Regions from separate parts of the Streptacidiphilus rugosus AM-16 genome, predicted to be linked through region 1. Evidence: riboswitches for the same ligand, from Rfam matches in the RefSeq annotation. Region 1 holds a riboswitch; the other holds the start of a gene.
The links. Region 1 has a riboswitch for cobalamin ahead of cobI (precorrin-2 C(20)-methyltransferase). Riboswitches for the same ligand answer to the same signal wherever they lie in the genome.
Positions count from the first base shown of each region.

Region 2: it holds a riboswitch for cobalamin, as region 1 does, so the genes downstream of both, nicT (Nickel transporter NicT) here and cobI (precorrin-2 C(20)-methyltransferase) in region 1, are expected to answer to the same signal.

Region 1 is NZ_JQMJ01000004.1:5,560,555-5,565,932, reverse strand. Features, by position in the region: gene BS83_RS34425 (bifunctional cobalt-precorrin-7 (C(5))-methyltransferase/cobalt-precorrin-6B (C(15))-methyltransferase) at 1-610, opposite strand, end outside; gene BS83_RS34420 (cobalt-precorrin-5B (C(1))-methyltransferase) at 607-1,749, opposite strand; gene cobM (precorrin-4 C(11)-methyltransferase) at 1,882-2,805, opposite strand; gene cobI (precorrin-2 C(20)-methyltransferase) at 2,802-3,551, opposite strand; cobalamin riboswitch at 3,582-3,711, opposite strand; gene BS83_RS34405 (FAD-dependent oxidoreductase) at 3,807-5,042, opposite strand; gene BS83_RS34400 (carboxylate--amine ligase) at 5,142-5,378, opposite strand, start outside.
Region 2 is NZ_JQMJ01000003.1:731,610-736,987, forward strand. Features, by position in the region: gene BS83_RS06775 (vitamin K epoxide reductase family protein) at 1-68, opposite strand, end outside; gene BS83_RS06780 (thioredoxin domain-containing protein) at 101-955, opposite strand; gene BS83_RS06785 (hypothetical protein) at 1,085-1,741, opposite strand; gene nicT (Nickel transporter NicT) at 1,818-2,954, opposite strand; cobalamin riboswitch at 2,987-3,188, opposite strand; gene BS83_RS06795 (ArsR/SmtB family transcription factor) at 3,269-3,622, shown strand; gene BS83_RS06800 (sigma-70 family RNA polymerase sigma factor) at 3,659-4,615, shown strand; gene BS83_RS06805 (dihydrofolate reductase family protein) at 4,673-5,245, shown strand; gene BS83_RS06810 (cation diffusion facilitator family transporter) at 5,292-5,378, opposite strand, start outside.

The DNA.
Region 1 (5,378 bases):
CCACGGGCGTCTCGTCGGCCAGGCAGAGGACGACGTTGACGGCGGGCCAGTCCCGCGCCGCGGCTTCGGCGGGGGAGAGCGCGGTGACGCTCTCGGCCGGGCCGCCCAGGTCGGCGGCGACGACCAGACGTCGGTGCGGACCCGGCATCGCCAGCAGGGCCGCGCCGATCTCGGCCGGACCGGCGCCGGGGGCGGTCAGCACCGCGACCTTCCGCTGCGCGCGGCAGATGTTGAGCGCCCGGCGCGGATCGCGTCCGTGGGCGCTGACCACGACGGCGTCGTCCCACGGCACGCCGAGGCGGGCGAAGGCGCGCGCGATGCTGCTCACGCCGGGGCGCACGTCGAGCGCGGCCGCGCCGAAGCGTTCGGCCAGGGCCCGGACGATGCCGAAGAAGCCGGGGTCGCCGGAGGCCAGCACCAGCACGCGCGCGTCGGGGTCCTTCTCGCACAGCGCGGCGACGGCGTCGAGCGCGGGCGCGAGCGGACCCAGCGCGAGCGCGCGGTCGGCGGGAACGCCCGCGGCGTCGAGGTGGCGTCGGGCCCCGAGGACGAGGGCGGCGTCCGCGACCAGCCCGGAGGCGGGCTGCGCTTCGCCGAGGACGGTGATCACGGCAGCAGTCCCCCCTCGGCGCCGGTCGAGGCGATGACGGCCCTTCCGGTGAAGTCGACCAGGGCGACCTCCGCCGCCAGCCTTCCCTCGCTGAAACGCACCATCACGTCCGCCACCTGTTCGCAGAGCAGCAGCCCGGCCGGGGCCAGCAGCCCCGCGGCGTCCCAGAGTTCGTAGGCGTGCCTGGCGGTGTTGGCGGCGGCGACCTCGGCGACGAGCTCCGCCGGCGCGCCGACCGTCCCGGTGATCTCGGCGAGCACGTTGGTGTCCACCTTCGACCGCGTGTAGTGCGTCATCAGCACCCCCGCCGCCAGCTTGGTCAGCTTGCCGACCATGCCGACGAAGACGGCGCGGTCCATCCCCGCCTCCACCGCGCGCCGCAGCGCGGCGCCGGTGAAGTCGCCGACCTCGACGAAGCAGACGTCGGGCAGCGAGGGGATCAACGCCATCGCGCCCTTCTCGGTCCGCCCGCCCGTGCACAGCACGATGGCCCGCTCGCCCTGGGCGGCGGCCACGGACACCGCCTGCTCGACCGAGGCGCGCCAGGACGCCGTCGAGAACGGCCGGACGATCCCGGTCGTGCCGAGGATGGAGATCCCGCCGAGGATGCCGAGCTTGGCGTTGGTGGTCTTGCGCGCCCGGAGCTCGCCGTCGGGCACGCTGATCGTGACGTCCACGCCCCGGCCGGTGAGGTCCACGACCTCGCCGACCGCCTGCGTGATCATCGCCCGGGGCACCGGATTGATGGCCGGGCCGCCGACCTCCAGACCGAGCCCCGGCTTGGTCACCACGCCCACGCCCACCCCGCCGTGCAGGGCGATGCCGGGCTCGTCGCGCCAGGCCACCGTGGCGGTGAGGTGCGCGCCGTGGGTGACGTCGGGGTCGTCCCCCGCGTCCTTCACCACGACCGCCTCCGCCCGCCCCGGCCGCAGCAGTTCGCAGCGCTCGACGGCGAAGCCGACCCGGTTGCCCGACGGCAGTGCGACGTCGACCTGGCGCTGCTGCTCGCCGCCGACCAGGAGCAGCGCCGCGGCGCGGGCGGCGGCCGACGCGCAGGTGCCGGTGGTCCATCCGCTGCGCAGCGGCCCCTGACGCACCTTCGCGGTACGCGGAAGGTCGGGCTCCCGCAGCTCAGCCATGGCTGTCGCCTCGGGGCCGCGGCCAGGAACGCGCCTCCGGCGCGCTGTCGCGGCACGTCTCGCCCGCGGGCACGTTGCACCGCCCAGGGGCGCGAGGAACTGCGCGATCAGCCGCTGACAAGCCGACGGTCCTCAATGTGCAGCGCCATCTGCACGCGTGGTCGCCACCGCGGGCCCCTCGGCCGCGCTACCGGCTCGGCTCCGCTCCGGGAGGGCGCCGGTCTGCTGCGTCTCGCCTTGTGCGCCGACCGCGCGCAGGGTGCGCCTCGCCGCGCGGTCCGCCTTCCGGAAGGTGTGGAAGTGGCCCGGGTGGTACAGGTGTGAGCGGGTGCCCTCGGCGGCCAGCGCCGGGCCGACCAGGAAGAGGGTGTGCTTCCAGAGCTTGTGCTCCTTGACCGTCGCCTCCAGCGTGGCGACCGTGCAGGTCAGCAGCAGCTCCTCGGGCCAGGTCGCCTGGTAGGCCACCACGACCGGGGTCTCCGGCGCGTAGCCGCCCTCCAGCAGTTCCTCCACCAGCTGCTTCGTCCGCGCCGCGGAGAGGAAGATCGCCATGGTGGTCCCGTGGCGGGCGAACTCGCGCACCTCCTCGCCTGGAGGCATCGGCGTCTTGCCGCCGCCCAGGCGGGTGAGGATGACGCTCTGCGCCACCTCGGGGATCGTCAGCTCCCGCTGGGCCAGCGCCGCGACCGCCGCGAAGGAGGAGACACCGGGCACGATCTCCGTCTCCAGGCCCAGCTCGCGGCAGCGGTCCAGCTGCTCCTGGACCGCGCCCCAGAGCGAGGGATCCCCGGAGTGGATCCGCGCCACGCGCGTGCCCTCGCGGGCGGCGCGCTCGTAGACGGCGAGCACGTCCTCCATCGGGATCAGCGAGGAGTCCAGGATCTCCGCGCCCTCGCGGGCGTGCTCCAGGACCTCCTCCTGCACCAGGCTGGCGGCCCAGATCACCGTGTCGGCGTCGGCGATCGCGCGGGCGGCGCGGAAGGTCAGCAGGTCGGCCGCACCGGGTCCGGCGCCCACGAAGGTCACCTTGCCCGTCGTGCCGTCAGTGGTGGTCACAGCTTTCCCCCTCGGCCCTCGCGCCGCGCCGGAGCGATCAGCGTCGACAGATACGGCAGCGTGCCGTCGATCGGTGTTCCCGGTGCGCTCAACTGCTGGTCCGGCAGCCCGAGCGACGCGCCCCAGACGGCGTCGCCGTCGCGGCCGGTCTCCCGCAGCGCCTCGCCGACCTGCGCGGCCAGTCGGCCGAACTTGTAGGCGACGACCGTGCCCGGACCGGCCAGGGCCTCCTTGAGCACGGCGGAGCCCGCCGTGACCGGCACCAGGGTCACCGGCTCGGTGCCCTCGGCCAGCACGGTTCCGCTGCGGGAGGCCAGATCCTGCATCGCGGTGATGCCGGGGACGGTTTCGACGACCAGGTCGGGAACGAGCTCCCGCAGCGTGTGCGCCAGATAGGTGAAGGTCGAGTAGACGTTCGGGTCGCCGATCGTCGCGAACGCGACCGTCGGGCGGTCGCCCGCACGGAGCAGCTCCGCGACCCGCGCGCCCGCCTCGTCCCAGGCGGCCTCGCGCCGGGCCCGGTCCTCACGCTCGTTCAGCGCGAAGACCACGCGCACGATCCTGGCCGCGTCGGCGTGGTGCCGCACGGTGGCCTCGGCCCGCCCGATCTCGCCGGTGTCCATGACCGGTACGACCACCGCGTCCGCCTCGCGCAGCACACGCACGGCCTTGACGGTGACCAGTTCCGGGTCACCCGGTCCCATGCCCACGCCGACCAGGCGTGGGCCAAGCGCGCGTTCGCGCACGGCAGCAGTCCTCACTCGGGGTCCGCGCCCCGGCTCGTGGTGACGGCGGCCAGAGTTCCTGGCTCACGGGGTCGGCACTCGGCCTCCCCGCTGACAGTGGCGGGACCGCGCCGGACTCGCACCGGACTTCCTCGTCATTGCCGCCGTATTCGTTCAAATCAGGCCTCGAAATCCCACCATGCAGCGTGTCGGGCAGTCAACCGGACCCCCTGTGGGCTGAGCCACGCGCCGCGGCGCTTGCGCCGGCCTCCCCGGTCACCTCGCGAACCGGCCGGTGAGGGCGGAGGCGATCCTGGCGGAGGCGAACTCCGTCCCGCAGACGAAGCGCATGAACGGACCGAAGCACGCGGCCGCCGGCAGGCCGGTGAAGTAGAGGCCGGGGACGGTGGAGCACATCCCCTCGTCCAGGGCGGGGAAGCCGCCGACGCGGTCGAGCCGGGCGCGGAGCTCCGTGGAGAGGAAGGGCAGAGCCGTCAGGTCGACCCGGTAGCCGGTGGCGGCCAGTACGTGGTCGGCGGTGAACTCACGGGTCGCGCCGCCGGGGCCGCTCGTGGTCAGGACGACCTTGTCGCCCTCGCGGCGCACGGTGCGCAGCTGCTGGCCGGCGTGCATCGGGAAGACGCCGTCCGCCCGCGGGCGCAGCCACCAGGAGCCGCTGGGGCCGAGCACCTGCTTGACCAGCCGTAGCCGTACCTGCTGCGGCAGGGACCGGAAGGCCTGCGGATACCGGGCCATGGCCCACAGCGACCAGGCCGGGCCCATGGGCGATTCAGGCTGCCAGCGCAGGCCGTCGGCCGGCGGCGCGCCGAACCGTATCCGCGGGGTCCGCGCGACCAGTTCCACCTGGGCGCCCGACTCGTGCAGCAGGGCCGCGCCCTCCAGGGCGGACTGGCCCGCGCCGACGACCAGCACGGACCGTCCGGCCAGTGCGGCGGGATCGGCGTGCTGGGAACTGTGCGACACCGGGGCGTCGGGTCCGGGGCCCTCGGGTGCGACCCCGGCCAGCAGGCGGGGCACGTGCGCGAAGCCGGTCAGGCCGCTGGCGACCACGACGGCGTGGGTGGGGAAGGTCTCCCCCGAGTCGAGCGTCACCTCGAACCAGCCGTCGACGGAGCCGCTCTGACGGACCGCCACAACGGTGTCGCGCTCCAGGTAGGGGACCAGCTCCTGCTGGAACCAGCTGCCGTAGCGGGTGAACAGTTCGACCGGCACCCGATCGTGGCCCCGCGGCTCGGTCTCCCCGTTGGCCCGGCAGAAGTCCGGCAGGCTGTGGCCCGGCGCGGGGGCGGAGATGGTGGAGGCGTCGGGCGTGGACTTGAGACACATGCCGGCCGGCATGGTGTCGCGCCAGCTGTGCATCGGGTCGCCGAAGGCGCGCACCGACAGCCCGGCGGCCCGCAGATGGGCGGCGGCGGACAGTCCGTAGGGTCCGGCGCCGACCACGACGGCGGTGCGGGGGCTCCGATGGCCTCCCTGTGCGGGACGGGACATCGTCGGCTCCTTCCAGTTGCGGTACGAGGACATGACGGTTGGTCAGGGTGGGACGCGGCCCCTCGGGGCCGTGGCCTGGTGGGGCGGGCCGACGGGCCCTCAGGCGTGCCGGGTGCGGGTCGCGGCGACGTAGCGCAGGCCGGGCCGGACCGAGCGCGCCAGCATGACCGGGAAGGGCAGCGGGTCGTCCTTCGCCCACCAGCCCAGCTCGGTCTCGGTCCAGCGGGAGCGCGGCGGCAGCGACGGGGTGCGGTAGTCGGACCCCCGGTAGGCGAGCCTGGCCAGCAGGTCGATGTTCTCGACGACGATCCGCCGCCCTTCGATCTGCGGTGCGGC
Region 2 (5,378 bases), on a different contig from region 1:
GCGGCGTCGTCGTGAGCTCCTGGGGCCTCAGGGGTCTCGGCGGCCTCGGGGGCGCGGTCGGTGGTCATCGAGGTGTCTCTCCCGTCCATGGCGGCGCGGTTCACTTTCCGGTGACGGTCTGCTGGACCAGCGCGGTGAACTGCGCGGGTGTGACCGGGTTGCCCTGGCTGTCGAAGACGTTGATCTGGGTGCCGTCGAGCTTGAGGGTCGGGGTGCCCTGGACGCCGCTGGCGTTGAAGGCGGCGGAGACCTTCTGCGCCCAGGGGGCGTAGACGCGGTTCTGGACGTCCTTGGTGAACTGCGGGGTGACCAGACCGGGCACCTTCTTCGCGAGGTCGAGCAGGGTGTTGAGGTTCCCGAAGCCGTCGGTGCTCTCCTCCGGCTGGTTGGCGTAGAGCACGTCGTGGAAGGCCTTGAACTTGGCCGGGCTCTCGTTGATCGCGGCCCCGGCGACCTGGAGGGCGTCCATCGAACCGGTGCCGCCGAGGTTGTCGTCGAGGAACGTGGCCAGGTGGTAGTTGATCTTGTAGGTGCCGTTGTCGGCGAGCTGCTGGATGGTGGCGCCGTCGGCCTTCTCCAGCTTGTCGCAGATCGGGCAGCGGAAGTCCTCGTAGACGTCGAGCGTGTGCTTCGCGTTCGGGTTCCCGTAGACGATCACGGTCGAGTCGGTGCCGCTGGTGTGGGCGGGCGCGACCAACGGCCCGGCCGCCGAGCCGGTGCTGCCGCCGCTGCCGCCGGCCGTGCCGATCGCGACCGCCGCGCCGGCGGCGACCGCGACGACGGTGACCGCGACCGCCGCGATCCCGATCCGGCGCCTGCGGGCCTGGGCCTGCTGCTGCCGGGCCCGTTCCTGGGCGAGCCGCTCCCGCGCCGAGGCCTGGGCCTGCCGGGCGGTGGGCTTGGAGTGGTCGGTGGTGCCGGTGGTGCGGGTCTTGCTGGTGTTCTTGGCGCTCATGGCGGCCGTCCTCACAGACGAGAAGGTCAGGAAAGGTGAGGAAACGGGCCGGGAACGGCTGCACGCACCACCCGGCGGCGCGTGCAGGGCACGCACCGCGATCAGGGGTGGAGAAAGGTCGGCCGCCGCTCAGCGGGCCCGTGCGAGCACGGGCGGGCCGCGCCGGGAGGCGGCGCAGAGCACGGTGTCCTGCGGACCGCGCAGGCCCTCCGCCACGGCCGGTGGTGTCCAGGCGGGCGCCTCGGGCAGCGCGACCGGCGTGACCAGCCACGCCAGCAGCGCGCTCACGCCCGGCCAGGACAGCACGGCGACGGCGTGGACCACGGCGAACAGCGCGGCCTCGCCCCGGCGCAGCCACCACGCGGCGACCAGCGCCAGCGCGAGGTGGAGGACGAGGAGCAGCAGCGCCTGGCCGCCGGTGACCGACACCAGCGCGTGCGGCGTCTCGGTCAGGCCCAGCAGTCCGGGGCGGATCGAGCCGCCGCCACAGGCCAGCACGCTCCAGCCCGGCATCGCACTGCCGGCTCCCTGGCTCGGCGGGCAGCCCTGCTGACCGGCGTTGAACAGCGCGTTGAGGCCCACCTGGAGCGGGATCATCACGGCGACGAGCGCCCAGTAGCGGCGCTCGGCGGCGAAGAGGATCAGTGCCACGCCCAGGGTGAGGCCGTAGGCGAGCCCCAGGATCTCCAGCGGCACCGGCTGTCCGGTCACGATCAGGCGGGCTCCGGTGGAGAGCAGCACGGCCAGCGCGGCGAACATCGCCGCGCGCAGGATCCGAAGCCCCAAGCCGTCCATCATTCGGAGTATCGCACCGGAACCTGTGTCCCGGAGCCGTTCCGTCCGACGCGGCGGTCGGCGCAGGTCAGTCGGAGGGGCTCGGCGTGGCGGCCCGGTGCCAGCGGTGCTCCACCCTGGCGAGTCGCCAGTAGCCGATCGCGACGGCCCAGACGACGACGAACAGCCCGACGATCACGAAGCCGACGTTGTTGAGGTCGATGCCGGAGATCCATCCGCTGACCGGGTCGGTCAGGTTCAGCTGGTCGTGGAGGATGCCGACCAGCTCGATGGTGCCGATGAGGAAGGCGACCGCGATGGAGAGACCGGTGATGGTGAGGTTGTAGTAGACCTTGCGCACCGGGTTGGAGAACGCCCAGTGGTAGGCGAAGTTCATGAAGGTGCCGTCGAGGGTGTCGAACAGGCTCATCCCGGCCGCGAACAGCAGCGGCAGGCAGACGATCGCGTACCAGGGCAGTCCGGCGGCCGCGCCGGAACCGGCCATGACCATCAGGGTGACCTCGGTGGCCGTGTCGAAGCCGACGCCGAACAGCAGCCCCACCAGCCACATCTGGCCGGGGCGGGTGATGGACCTGGTGAGCCTGCCGAGGATGCGGTTCATGAAGCCGCGGTTGTCGAGGTGCTTCTCCAGCTCGTGCTCGTCGAACTGGCCGGCGCGCATCGCCTTGAAGACCCGCCAGATCCCGACCAGGGCGAGCAGGTTGAGCGCCGCGATCAGGTACAGGAAGCTGCCGGAGGCCAGGGTGCTGACCAGGCCCAGGTGCTGGCGCACGCTGGAGTTGTCGTTGGTCAGCGTCGTGGCCTCGCGCACGCCCGTCGCGATCCCGGCGGCCAGGACGATCACGATGGACGAGTGGCCCAGGGCGAACCAGAAGCCCACCGAGATCGGCCGCTTGCCGTCGGCCATCAGCTTTCTGGTGGTGTTGTCGATCGCGGCGATGTGGTCGGCGTCGAAGGCGTGCCGCATGCCGAGGGTGTAGGCGGTCACGCCGAGGCCCAGGCCGAACACCTGTCCGCCGACGTTGTAGTGATGGGGCGCCACCAGCATGGCCAGGATGCCGAAGGCGAGGACGTGCAGAGCGGCGATCACGGCGAGCAGGCCGCCGGTGCGCCACCAGTCCCTGCGCTCCCAGCGGAGTACCGGGGCGGCGGATGTCGCGCCGGGCAGGACGGCGGTCGCGGAGCCGTTTTCGGGCAGGGTCATATCAGGGCAGCCTCTCCAGCACCTCGTGGATGGTGTGTTGCGGTGCCGTGGCCGGTCTCCTGGCTGACGGGTGGTGCCGCCCCGGCATCCGGCCTTCCCAGGCGCGACTGCGCCCAGTGGCCCCCCGCGGTCACCAGGACCGCGGGAACGATGCGAGGACTTCCCGATCACAGTGGCGAGGGCCGCTCCGGCTTTGAACCGGTCTTCCCGAACACCACGGCACAGCCACCCTAGGGCCGTGGACGAATCGCCCACAAGCCTGCACAGGTGCGCAGGTGTTGCAGATCACCTCCTGGGACAGGTGGAATGGCCGAATGCATCTCGTTCCCGCTGAGCGCGCCCACCGCAAGGTCATCGACGACCACACCGTGTGCGAGGCCATCGAGGGCATCGGCGACCCGGACCGGCTGCCCGCGTGGGCCGACCGCTTCGCCCTGCTCGGCGAGCCCCACCGGCTGTCCGTCCTGCTCGCCGTGCACCACGCCGGACCCATCGCCGTCACCGACCTGGCCACCGCCACCGGGCTCGACGACACCACCGTCTCCCGGATCCTGCGTCTGCTCCGCGCCTCGGGCACCGTCGCCGCGGACAAGGACGGCCGCATCGTCCGCTACCGGCTGACCGAACCGCTCATCGCCGCGCTGCTGGACCGGATCGCGATCGTCTGACGCCGCCGCGGTGCGGGGCTGGGGCATGATGGGCTGGTGGATGTCGAGCCGTACCGCGGTGAGCTGTTGGCCTTCTGCTACCGGATGCTGGGCTCGTTCCAGGAGGCGGAGGACCTCACCCAGGAGACGATGCTGCGCGCCTGGAAGGCGCGGGACCGCTACGACCCCGCGCGCGCGTCCGTGCGCACCTGGCTCTACCGGATCGCGGCCAACGCCTGCCTGACCGCTCTCGACGGGCGAGGGCGGCGACCGCTGCCCTCCGGCCTCGGGGCGCCCGGCGACGATCCTGGCGGCGCGTTGCCGCCCGCACTCGACATCCCGTGGCTGGAACCGTTCCCCGACGCGCGGGTCGAGGTCGACCTGCGGGCCGACCTGCGGCTGGCCTGGGTCGCGGCGGTCCAGACGCTGTCCGCGCGGCAGCGGGCGGTCCTGGTGCTGCGGGAGGTGCTGCAGTTCAGCGCGGCCGAGGTGGCCGGGCAGCTCGACACCACCGTCCCCGCGGTCAACAGCGCCCTGCAGCGCGCCCGCGCGACGCTGAAGGACGCGCGCCTGGACGAGGGATCGGGGGTGCGCGAGCCGGAGGACCCCGAGGTGCGGGCGGTGGTGCAGCGGTACATGCGGGCGTTCGAGTCGGCCGACGTACCGGCACTGGTGCGGTTGCTGGCCGAGGACGCGGTCCTGGAGATGCCGCCGGTCCCGCTCTGGTTCGTGGGCGCGGACCACTACGGGCGCTTCCTGGAGTGGGTCTTCGCGGTGCGCGGCACCGGTTGGCGGATGCGGGCGGTCACCGCCAACGGCCAGCCGGCGCTGGCCGCTTACGCGGCGGACCCGGAGGGCGGCGATCCGCTGCTGCACTCGATCCAGGTGCTCACCGTCGCCGGGGGCCTGGTGAGCCGCAACGTCGTCTTCACCGACCCCGGCATCCTGGACTCCTTCGGACTGCCGCCGCGGTTCGGCGGAGATTTCACGGAAGAGGTCCGCGAAGCGCGATGAGTCCGCGCGGTGCCGCCGGTATGTACCGGTGAACACCGAGACGAAGGGATCATCGCCATGAGCGTCATCGTTCTTGCCTTCACCACCCTGGACGGAATCGTCGAGGACCCGGACGGCGCGGCCGGCACCCCGCGGGGCGGCTGGATGTTCTCGCACGGACGGGAGGTCGTCGCCGGGGACAAGTTCCGCCTCGGCCGCACCCTGGACGAGGGGGTGCTGCTGCTCGGCCGCCGCACCTGGCAGCACTTCGCGCAGCTGTGGCCCAACCGCGACGACGAGTTCGCCGCGCGGATGAACGCCGCGGCGAAGCTGGTCGCGTCCGGCACGCTGGACGACGCGGACGTCACGACGTGGAACAACTCGCGGTTGCTGCACGGCGACCTGGTCGAGGTCGTGAAGCAGGAGCGCCGGGACGTGATCGTCGCCGGCAGCCTGGGCGTCGTGGAACGGCTCGCGGCGGCTGATCTCGTCGACGAGTACCGGCTGGTGACCTTCCCGGTCCTGCTCGGCGCCGGTCGCAGGCTCTTCCCCGCGGAGGGGCCGCAGCGGGAGCTGGAGTGCCTGCAGGCGGAGGCGGACGGACCGATCGTCCGCAGCCGCTTCCGCCGGAGGGCCGAGGCGTTCGCGTAGTCGCGGGACGGGGCGGCCGTCCGGGAGGCGCCTGACGGCTCAGGCCTCAGGCGTGCGCGTGGGCGTGGTGCGCCAAGGCGGCGTGGGGGTCCGCGCCGTGGCCGTGGCCGTCCGGGAGGTGGTCCGTGTGCAC